Regions from separate parts of the Janthinobacterium sp. GW823-FHT03B06 genome, predicted to be linked through region 3. Evidence: predicted binding sites of a transcription regulator. Region 3 holds the regulator's gene; each other region holds the start of a gene.
The links. The regulator NrdR, encoded in region 3, represses ribonucleotide reductase genes. The targets are predictions, from matches to a motif close to CACNANATNTNGTG.
Positions count from the first base shown of each region.

Region 1: AC1RBA_RS21570 (ribonucleoside-diphosphate reductase subunit alpha) is a predicted target of NrdR. The motif match lies at 1,337-1,350, and genes of this name have one in related genera.
Region 2: AC1RBA_RS25105 (ribonucleoside triphosphate reductase) is a predicted target of NrdR. The motif match lies at 1,598-1,611, and genes of this name have one in related genera.

Region 1 covers NZ_JBXAJE010000007.1:93,274-96,549, forward strand. Annotated here, with positions in the region: gene AC1RBA_RS21560 (sigma 54-interacting transcriptional regulator) at 1-634, shown strand, start outside; gene ampD (1,6-anhydro-N-acetylmuramyl-L-alanine amidase AmpD) at 612-1,223, shown strand; gene AC1RBA_RS21570 (ribonucleoside-diphosphate reductase subunit alpha) at 1,615-3,276, shown strand, end outside.
Region 2 covers NZ_JBXAJE010000010.1:41,741-45,016, reverse strand. Annotated here, with positions in the region: gene ubiU (ubiquinone anaerobic biosynthesis protein UbiU) at 1-961, opposite strand, end outside; gene AC1RBA_RS25110 (hypothetical protein) at 1,123-1,539, shown strand; gene AC1RBA_RS25105 (ribonucleoside triphosphate reductase) at 1,658-3,276, shown strand, end outside.
Region 3 covers NZ_JBXAJE010000005.1:87,820-91,095, reverse strand. Annotated here, with positions in the region: gene AC1RBA_RS17800 (PilW family protein) at 1-189, opposite strand, end outside; gene pilV (type IV pilus modification protein PilV) at 186-755, opposite strand; gene nrdR (transcriptional regulator NrdR) at 1,008-1,469, opposite strand; gene glyA (serine hydroxymethyltransferase) at 1,613-2,860, opposite strand; ZMP/ZTP riboswitch at 2,972-3,096, opposite strand.

The DNA of each region.
Region 1 (3,276 bases), on a different contig from region 3:
TGCCGACGAAGCCGTCGACGTGCGCATCCTGTGCGCCAGCCAGCATGGCCTGGCGCGCGGCGTGGCCGCCGGCACCTTTCGCCAGGATCTGTTTTACCGCCTCAATGTGATCGAACTGGCGCTGCCGCCGTTGCGCGAACGGCGCGGCGATCTGCAGGTATTATGTGAGGTGATCCTGGCGCGCCTGTCGCCACGCCGGGCCGTGAGCCTGGCGCCGCCCGTGCTGGCGGCCCTGGCCGCGTATGCGTTTCCCGGCAATGTGCGCGAACTGGAAAACGTGCTGGAGCGGGCGCTGGCCTTTGCCGACGGCGGCGTGATCGCGCTCGACGGGCTGGCCTTGCCATCCGCGCCGGGCAGCATGCCGTTGCGGGCGGCGCCGGCATTGCCGGACTTGCCGGAACGGCAACTGTGCCTGCCCGGCATGGCGGCATATGGCGTGGGCCCGGTCCTGCCGCTGGACGTGTATTTGCGTCAGGCCGAGCGCGACATGATCATGCAGGCGCTGGTCCAGGCGCGTTATCACCGCGCGCGGGCGGCGCGCCAGCTGGGCCTGAGTGTGCGCCAGCTGCGTTACCGCATGCAGAAATTGACGATACAGGAAGCCTTACTTGATGAGCGGATGGACGATAGATGAAGATGGCTGGTGCGACGGCGCGCTGCGCTATGACTCGCCGTACTGTGATGCGCGTCCGGACGGTGCGCAAGTCGACTTGCTGGTGATTCATAACATCAGCTTGCCGGGTGGCCGCTTTGGCGGGCCGCATGTGTCGGACTTGTTTACGGGCCGGGTAGATTATAATGCCGATCCTTCCTTCGCCGACCTGCGTGGCTTGCAGGTGTCGGCGCACTTTTTTGTGCGGCGCGATGGTGCGTTGTTGCAATATGTTTCTACTGATCAACGTGCCTGGCATGCGGGCGCGTCCGTGTTCGAAGGACGCCCGCAGTGCAATGGCTATTCCATCGGTATCGAAATGGAGGGCGCGGACGATGTGCCTTTCCAGCGGCGGCAATACCATGTGCTGGCGGCGCTGACGGCGGCGCTGGTGGCGCGCCACGGGCTGTCCCATGTGCGCGGTCACGAGCATATCGCACCGGGAAGGAAGACGGATCCGGGGCCGTTTTTTGACTGGTATTTTTATCAAGAGTGCTGGCTGGAAACCCTGCGCGGGCAGCCTGCGTTAGCGCTTACTTCGCGGGGATTGGGCTTTCCATCCATGCCCTGAAAAGTCAACCGAAATCGTATATGAAAATACAAAAAATTACGCCGGCGGATGCTGGAAAACTATTGCATCGCCCTTCGATGGGCACTACAATTAGTACAGAAGTTGGATGTAAAGACTATATCTAGTGCCATCACAGACGTTTTCAGAATTATTGTCAAAGCTATCCGGATTGCTGATAAAGCACTGGAACTGGCGGTTTATCACCCTTGATCGTGTTTCGCGCCAGCCGGGCAGTACGGTGTGGCGCTATGGATACTGACCTGTTTTATGCAGTATAAATTTACTATTTAGCAACAAATACCTGAAGAAACCCTGACCATCGGGCGTTCTATTCAACAACACACGCGGCAGCAAAACTGCAGGCTGACTTTAGCTGACAACGGGAGCTTCAATGCAATCACCACAAGATATTTCCATCCATCCAACGCCAGTATCGCCAGCGCCAGGCGCGGCCAACAGCGTGGCGAGCACGGGCGCGGCATTGGGCGACTATCGCATCATCCGCCGCAACGGCGCGGTGGTGGCATTTGAGCCTTCGAAGATCGCCATCGCCATGACCAAGGCGTTTTTGGCCGTTAACGGCGGCCAGGGCGCCGCCTCGGCACGCATCCGCGAACTGGTGGAGCAACTGACGGACGGCGTCGTCGCCGCGCTGGTGCGTCGCCATCCGGGCGGCGGCACCTTCCATATCGAAGACGTGCAAGACCAGGTGGAACTGTCGCTGATGCGTTCGGGCGAGCACGACGTGGCGCGTGCCTACGTGCTGTACCGCGCCAAGCATATGGAAGAGCGCCGCCTGCAGAAGGAAGCGCAAGGCGCGTCCGCACAAGTTTCCGCGCCGCAATTAAATGTCACCGACAACGGCGTGCGCCGCCTGCTGGACATGCAGGAAGTGCGCGACCTGATCAACGCCGCCTGCGCCGGCCTGGAAAAGCACGTCGATGCCGACGCCATCCTGGCTGAAACGGTGAAGAACCTGTACGACGGCGTGCCCGTCGAAGAGCTGCACAAGTCGGCCATCCTGGCAGCGCGCGCGCTGATGGAAAAAGACCCGGCCTACAGCCAGGTCACGGCCCGCATCCTGCTGCACACGGTGCGCAAGGAAGTGTTCGGCAAGGAAGTGCCGCAAGCGGCCGCCGCCGCCGAATATCTGACGTATTTCCCGCAATATATCGCCAAGGGCATCGCCGCCGAGCTGCTGAACCCGGTACTCGCCAGTTTCGACCTGGAGCGCCTGGCCAAAGCCATCGTCGCCGACCGCGACTTGCAATTCGGCTACATCGGCCTGCAAACCCTGTACGACCGCTACTTCCTGCACATCCAGGACGTGCGCATCGAAATGCCGCAGGCGTTCTACATGCGCGTGGCCATGGGCCTGGCGTTGAACGAGGCGGACCGCGAAGCGCGCGCCATCGAGTTCTACAGCCTGCTGTCCTCGTTCGACTTCATGAGCTCGACCCCGACCCTGTTCAACTCGGGCACCCTGCGCTCGCAGCTGTCGTCGTGCTACCTGAGCACCGTCTCCGATGACCTGGAAGGCATCTACGACGCCATCAAGGACAACGCGCTGCTGGCCAAGTTTGCCGGCGGCCTGGGTAACGACTGGACGCCGGTGCGCGCCCTGGGCGCCCACATCAAGGGCACCAACGGCAAGTCGCAAGGCGTGGTGCCGTTCCTGAAAGTGGTCAACGACACGGCCGTGGCAGTCAACCAGGGCGGCAAGCGCAAGGGCGCCGTCTGCGCCTACCTGGAAACCTGGCACATGGACATCGAGGAATTCCTCGACCTGCGCAAGAACACGGGCGACGACCGCCGCCGCACGCACGACATGAACACGGCGAACTGGATTCCCGACATGTTCATGAAGCGCGTCATGGAAAAAGGCGATTGGACCCTGTTCTCGCCGTCGGACACGCCAGACCTGCACGACAAGGTCGGCAAGGCTTTTGAGCAGGCTTACCTGGGCTACGAAGCCAAGGCCGCCGCCGGCGAAATCCGCGTCTTCAAGAAGATCGCGGCGCTGGACCTGTGGCGCAAGATGCTGTCGATGCTG
Region 2 (3,276 bases), on a different contig from region 3:
CCGGCTTGACGGCGTAGCGCGCATTGCCTTCGCGGCAGGCGTCGATCGCTTCGCGCCACACGCGCGTCACCTGCGCCACATACGCGGGGCTGCGCTGGCGCCCTTCGATCTTCACGGCGCGCACGCCCATGGCGATCAGCTGCGGCAGCAGCGCCAGCGTGTTCAGGCTGGCCGGCTCCTCGATGGCGTAATACTCTTCGTCGTTGACTTCGAAACGCCCCTTGCACAGGGTCGGATAGCTGGCGTTTTCGCCCGGTGCGTAGCGGTCGATCAGCACGCCGTTCAGGCGCGATTCGAGGCCGTTCGGCGTTTCCAGCCAGCGCACGGATTTCGCCGGCGAGCACACGCCGTGCGTGTTCGGCGCCTCGCCCGTCGCATACGACGACAGCGCGCAGCGCCCTTCGACCATCACGCACAGGCTGCCGAAGCCGAAGACCTCGATCTCGACGTCCGTCTTGGCGATCAGTTGCTCGACCTGCGCCATCGACAGCACGCGCGGCAGCACGGCGCGGGCGATGCCGAAGTGTTCCTGGTAAAAATTGATCGCTTCGTAGTTGGTGGCCGAGCCTTGCACGGACAGGTGCAGGCGCAGCTGCGGGTGATGCTCGCTTGCATACGCCATCAAGCCCGGATCGGCGACGATCATGGCGTCGATGCCGGCTTGCGCGGCGCGGTCGATGGCGCTGCGCCACACGGCCCAGTTGTGCGGCTGCGGATAGGTATTCAGCGCCAGCAGCACCTTGCGTCCATATTGGTGGGCGTAGCGCACGCCCTCGGCGATGGCCTTTTCGTCGAAATTGAGGCCGGCGAAATTGCGTGCATTGGTGGCATCGCGAAAACCCAGGTACACGGTGTCGGCGCCATTGTCGACGGCCGCTTTCAAGGCGGGCAGGCTGCCGGCGGGGCAGACCAGTTCCAGCGGTCCGGCCACGCGGGTGGCGGTAGTTGATTCAAGCATCATGATATTCACAGTCCTGTATCGGCTCAGGGTGCAGACTATAGCCCCGCCCATACCGCCCAGTCCTTGACACAGGTGAAGGAATGCATGCATGGCTGGCGCGCGTTCAACTTGCTTGACCTGGCTGTAAAATGCCCCACTTTTTCCCTATCCGATTGCCCGCCATGACCCGCAAACCGCTGCTGATTTTCCTGCTCACCCTGTTCCTCACCGCGCTGCAGGTGCAGTGGGCCGGCCCGCCCGATGGCTATGACGCAGGGACCATCTCCGTGCTGTCGCCGGAAGTGCTGGGCGCGTATCCGGGCGTGCTGCTGCTGTTCCTGCTGGCCGTGTTCGCGCGCCGCAAGATGCCGCTGCTGCGTCAGGCCGCCATCTGCACGGGCCTGCTGGCCGTCTACTGGCTGCTGGCGAACTACGTCACCTTCGACGCGCGCGTGGCCAGCTGGAGCACCTACACGCCGCTGGAAATCTGGATGCACGTGCTGCCCGCCTCCGTCGCCAGCGTGGCCGCCTGCGGCGCCGCGTTCTTTTGCGCGAGCTGGCTGATCCTGCGCGAAACGCGCTGGAACAAAAGCGGCTGACGTGGATTTTTCACCTGCATCAAGGATTCGTCACGCAACTGCACGCGCCCTTTGACGCCACTATATTTAGTGATTAATCTCCATAAAAACACCGCATGTTGTGTTTATTGGAGGTTTCATGACGACAAATGCAGTTTCCCCCACACGCGGCCAGGTCGATGTCGCCGCATCCATCAATGAATACCTGGACCGGCGCGACTGGCGTGTCAACGCCAACGCCAACCAGGGTTACTCGCTGGGCGGCCTGATACTCAATGTATCGGGCAAGGTCATCGCCAACTACTGGCTGGACCAGGTGTATCCGCCGGAAGTGGGCGCGGCGCACCGCGAAGCGGCGCTGCACATCCACGACCTCGACATGCTGGCCGGCTATTGCGCCGGCTGGTCGCTGCGCACCCTGCTGCATGAAGGCTTGAACGGCGTGCCGGGCAAGATCGAATCGGGCCCGCCCAAGCACATGTCGAGCGCCATCGGCCAGATCGTCAATTTTCTCGGCACCCTGCAAAACGAGTGGGCCGGCGCGCAGGCGTTCAGCTCCTTCGATACCTATATGGCGCCCTACATCCGCAAGGACAGCCTGCGCTATGAAGACGTGCGCCAGTACATGCAGGAGCTGATCTTCAACCTCAACGTGCCATCGCGCTGGGGCACGCAGACGCCGTTCACCAACCTCACTTTCGACTGGGTCTGCCCGGACGACCTGCGCGAGCAGATTCCCGTCATCGCCGGCCGGGAAATGGACTTCAGCTATGGCGAGCTGCAGGCGGAGATGGACATGATCAACCGCGCCTACATCGAGATCATGATGGCGGGCGACGCCAAGGGCAGGGTCTTCACCTTCCCCATCCCCACCTATAACATCACCGAGGATTTCGACTGGCATAGCGAAAACGCGGAACGCCTGTTCGAAATGACGGCCCGCTACGGCCTGCCCTACTTCCAGAACTTCATCAATTCGGAACTCAAGCCGAACATGATCCGCTCCATGTGCTGCCGCTTGCAGCTGGACTTGCGCGAACTGCTGAAAAGGGGCAATGGCCTGTTCGGCTCCGCCGAGCAGACGGGCTCCCTGGGCGTGGTGACGATCAACTGCGCACGCCTGGGCCACCTGTGGCGCGGCGACGAAGCGGCCTTGATGGCGGACCTGGACCGCCTGCTGGAACTGGGCAAGACCAGCCTGGAAATCAAGCGCCGCACCATCGAGGAACTGATGCAGCAGGGCCTGTTCCCGTACACGAAGCGCTACCTGGGCACCCTGCGCAACCACTTTTCCACCCTGGGCGTGAACGGCATCAACGAGATGATCCGCAATTTCAGCGGCGACGCCTGGGACATCACGTCCGCCGAGGGCCATGCGCTGGCGATCCGCCTGCTCGACCACGTGCGCGCCCGCATGGTGGCCTTCCAGGAAGAGACGGGCCATATGTACAACCTGGAAGCGACGCCGGCCGAAGGCACGACGTACCGCTTCGCCCGCGAAGACCGCAAGCGCTATCCCGCCATCCTGCAGGCCGGCACCGTCGACAATCCGTATTACACGAACTCGTCGCAGCTGCCCGTCGGCCACACGGACGACCCGTTCGAAGCGCTGGAATTGCAGGACGCGCTGCAGCGCAAATACACGGGCGGCACGGTGCTGCATTTGTACATGACGGAAGCGCTGTCGGACGCGAACGCCTGCCGCGAGCTGGTCAAACGCGCCCTGAGCCGCTTCTCGCTGCCCTACATCACCGTCAC
Region 3 (3,276 bases):
GGTGTCGAGCGCATAGCGGCCATTGTCGTCCAGCCGCGCGCTGGCGGACTGGTCGCCATAGCTGCCGCTGGCCGCCAGCAGCACGCCACTGGCGGCCAGCATCAGCAGCGCGCCCAGCGACAGGGCCACCAGCAATTCGACGAGGCTCATGCCGCGCCGCCAGCGCCACGCGGCATGCACGCCGTTCATGCGCCGCCTCCGCCCAGCTGGAATACCAGCCTGGGCAGCGACTCGCCTGCCGCATTCACGGCGGGCGAGCCATCGGGCAAGCGGCCGCGCCAGCCCAGCTTGATGACGATGGGCGCGCCCTTGCCGCCGCTGCACGCCCAGTGCAAGCCTTGCGCGGCGGTATCCCAGACAGAGGCATCGCGGCAGATATGCAGGCGCGCGCCGGGCAAGGCCGCATGCAGCGATTGCTTCCATTCGGCGATGTCGAATTGCGCCAGTTCGGCCGCGCTGCAGGCGCTAGCGCCAAAGCAGTCCGGCGCGGTGCCGCCTGCTTCGGCGTCGTCCGCCGCCGCGTAGGCCACGTTCAAGTAGGGATTGCCCGCATCGGGTCCATTCATGAGCACGCCGTTTGCGCGCATGCGCTCGGCCATGCCGGCCGCCAGCTGCGCGCCCGCCGACAACAGCGCCGACTCATGGCGCGCGCGCAGGGAGTGCAGTTGCAAAATGCTGGCACCGAGCAGGCCCAGCGCCAACAGCAGCAGCGACACGAGCACCTCGACGAGGCTGCTGCCACCCGCTGGAAACATAGTGCGACCGCCCTTGCGCATGCCTTGCTCCCTTCCGCAGAAAGAGTCGCAAGAACAGGCGGCCCAGCTACACGATAGGCGCGCGCAAAAACCAGGATCTGCGCTAGCGCAAACAGCGCAGCGATAAGGGGAGAAGAACGGCGTAGTTATTGATCAGGCCGATTGCCAGGCGAGCGCTGGCGTGGTGGAAACGGGGCGCAAAACGGGGCACATGAGCAGCCCCGTCGTCGAACAAGAGGCTTCGAGCAGGCGTCAGGGCTTGCGCGCCTGCCCCACTTCGGCGATCGCATCCTGGAACTCGGCCAGGTCTTCGAAATTTTTATACACTGAGGCAAAGCGGATGTAGGCGATCTTGTCGAGGCGCTTGAGTTCCTGCATGACGAGCTCGCCGATATAGCCGGAATCGACTTCGCGCAAGCCGCTGGTCAGCAGTTTTTCCTGGATGGACGCGATGGCCGTATCCACCGAGGCGGCCGCGACGGGACGCTTGCGCAAGGCCAGCATCAAACTGCCGCGCAACTTATCCGCAGCGAACTCCGTCCGGCTGCCATTCTTTTTGACGACGGCCGGCATGATAAGTTCAATGCGCTCGTACGTGGTAAACCGCTTGTCGCATTTGCCGCAGCGGCGGCGGCGCCGAATGGCATCCCCTTCCTCCGATACGCGCGTATCGAGAACCTGGGTGTCGCCGTGCTGGCAAAATGGACATTTCATGGGCTGGTTACAACTTTATAGTAATAATTACGGGAAATCGCCGCCCTTGTACAAAGGGCGCCCGAATCACTCCGGGCGCCCTTGGGCACGAAGGAATGTGTCATACGGAATCTTACTCCGTATGACACATTCTGGACAAATAATTATGCTGCGTACACAGGGTGCGCGTCGGCCAGCACTTTCACGGCCGCTTTGACGCGCTCGATGGTGGCGGCGTCATGCGGGTTGTCCAGCACGTCGGCGATCAGGTTGCCCACTTCTTCCGCTTGCGCTTCCTTGAAACCGCGCGTCGTCATTGCCGGGCTGCCCAGGCGGATGCCCGAGGTGACGAAGGGTTTTTGCGGGTCGTTCGGGATGCCGTTCTTGTTGCAGGTGATGTGCGCGGAACCGAGGATGGCTTCGGCTTCCTTGCCCGTCAGGTTCTTGGCGCGCAGGTCGACCAGCATGACGTGCGATTCGGTGCCGCCGGACACGATGCGCAGGCCGCGCTTGATCAGGGTTTTCGCCAGCACGTCGGCGTTCTTGATCACTTGCTTCTGGTATTCGACGAATTCAGGGCTCAGCGCTTCCTTGAAGGCGACGGCCTTGCCGGCGATCACGTGCATCAGCGGACCGCCCTGGATACCAGGGAAGATGGCCGAGTTGATGGCTTTTTCGTGCTCGGCCTTCATCAGGATGATGCCGCCGCGCGGACCGCGCAGCGATTTGTGCGTGGTCGAGGTGACGAAGTCGGCGAACGGCACCGGATTCGGGTACAGGCCGGCGGCGATCAGGCCGGCGTAGTGGGCCATGTCCACCATGAAGTAGGCGCCCACTTCCTTGGCGATCTTGCCGAAGCGTTCGAAGTCGATTTTTTTCGAGAACGCGGATGCGCCGGCGATGATCAGTTTTGGCTTGCGTTCGCGGGCCAGGCGCTCCATCGCCTCGTAGTCGATGTCTTCTTCCGCCGTCAAGCCATACGACACGACGTCAAACCATTTGCCGGACATGTTCAGCGGCATGCCGTGGGTCAGGTGACCGCCTTCGGCCAGCGACATGCCCATGATCAGGTCGCCTGGTTTCAGCATGGCGAAGAACACGCCCTGGTTCGCCTGCGAGCCGGAATTCGGCTGCACGTTCGCGCATTCGGCGCCGAACAGTTTCTTGACGCGGTCGATGGCCAGTTGCTCGGCCACGTCGACGTATTCGCAGCCGCCGTAGTAGCGCTTGCCCGGGTAGCCTTCGGCGTACTTGTTCGTCAGCTGCGAGCCTTGCGCTTCCATTACGGCTGGCGACGTGTAGTTCTCCGAGGCGATCAGTTCGATATGATCGTGCTGGCGCGTGTTTTCTTTTTGAATGACGGCGAACAATTCAGGATCGACGTTGGCGAGGGTGTGATCTTTTGCAAACATGTAAAAACTCCAAGTATGAGGGTGCTTGTACTGGCAGGTTGGATCGAATGAGGGGAGCCGGCGTTAAGTGAATAACAACATTGGACGGGCAGCCTCTTCGTGCTTTTCCATAGTGGCTACCCAGGCGAACGGCTGATGAAAAATCTCACGTTTCCCGGTGGGTGCCCACCTTTCGCCGGTTTGCCGATCGCCACTCAGGGAGATCGCCCGACTTTTCGCCAGTCACGTGAGACGTAATGGAAGTCAAATTGTAAGTTAAGTGCCCAAATTGAGCAAGGAATGCAACCGTGCAGCTATAATCGCCGCGCGCCGCCGCAGCCAGGACAAGGCCGCGGCGCTTAAGCTGGACTTAAACCTGGCCATGGCATGTAAGCGTATGTTACGAAGCTTGCCATTGCCCGCCCCGGATTTACAAT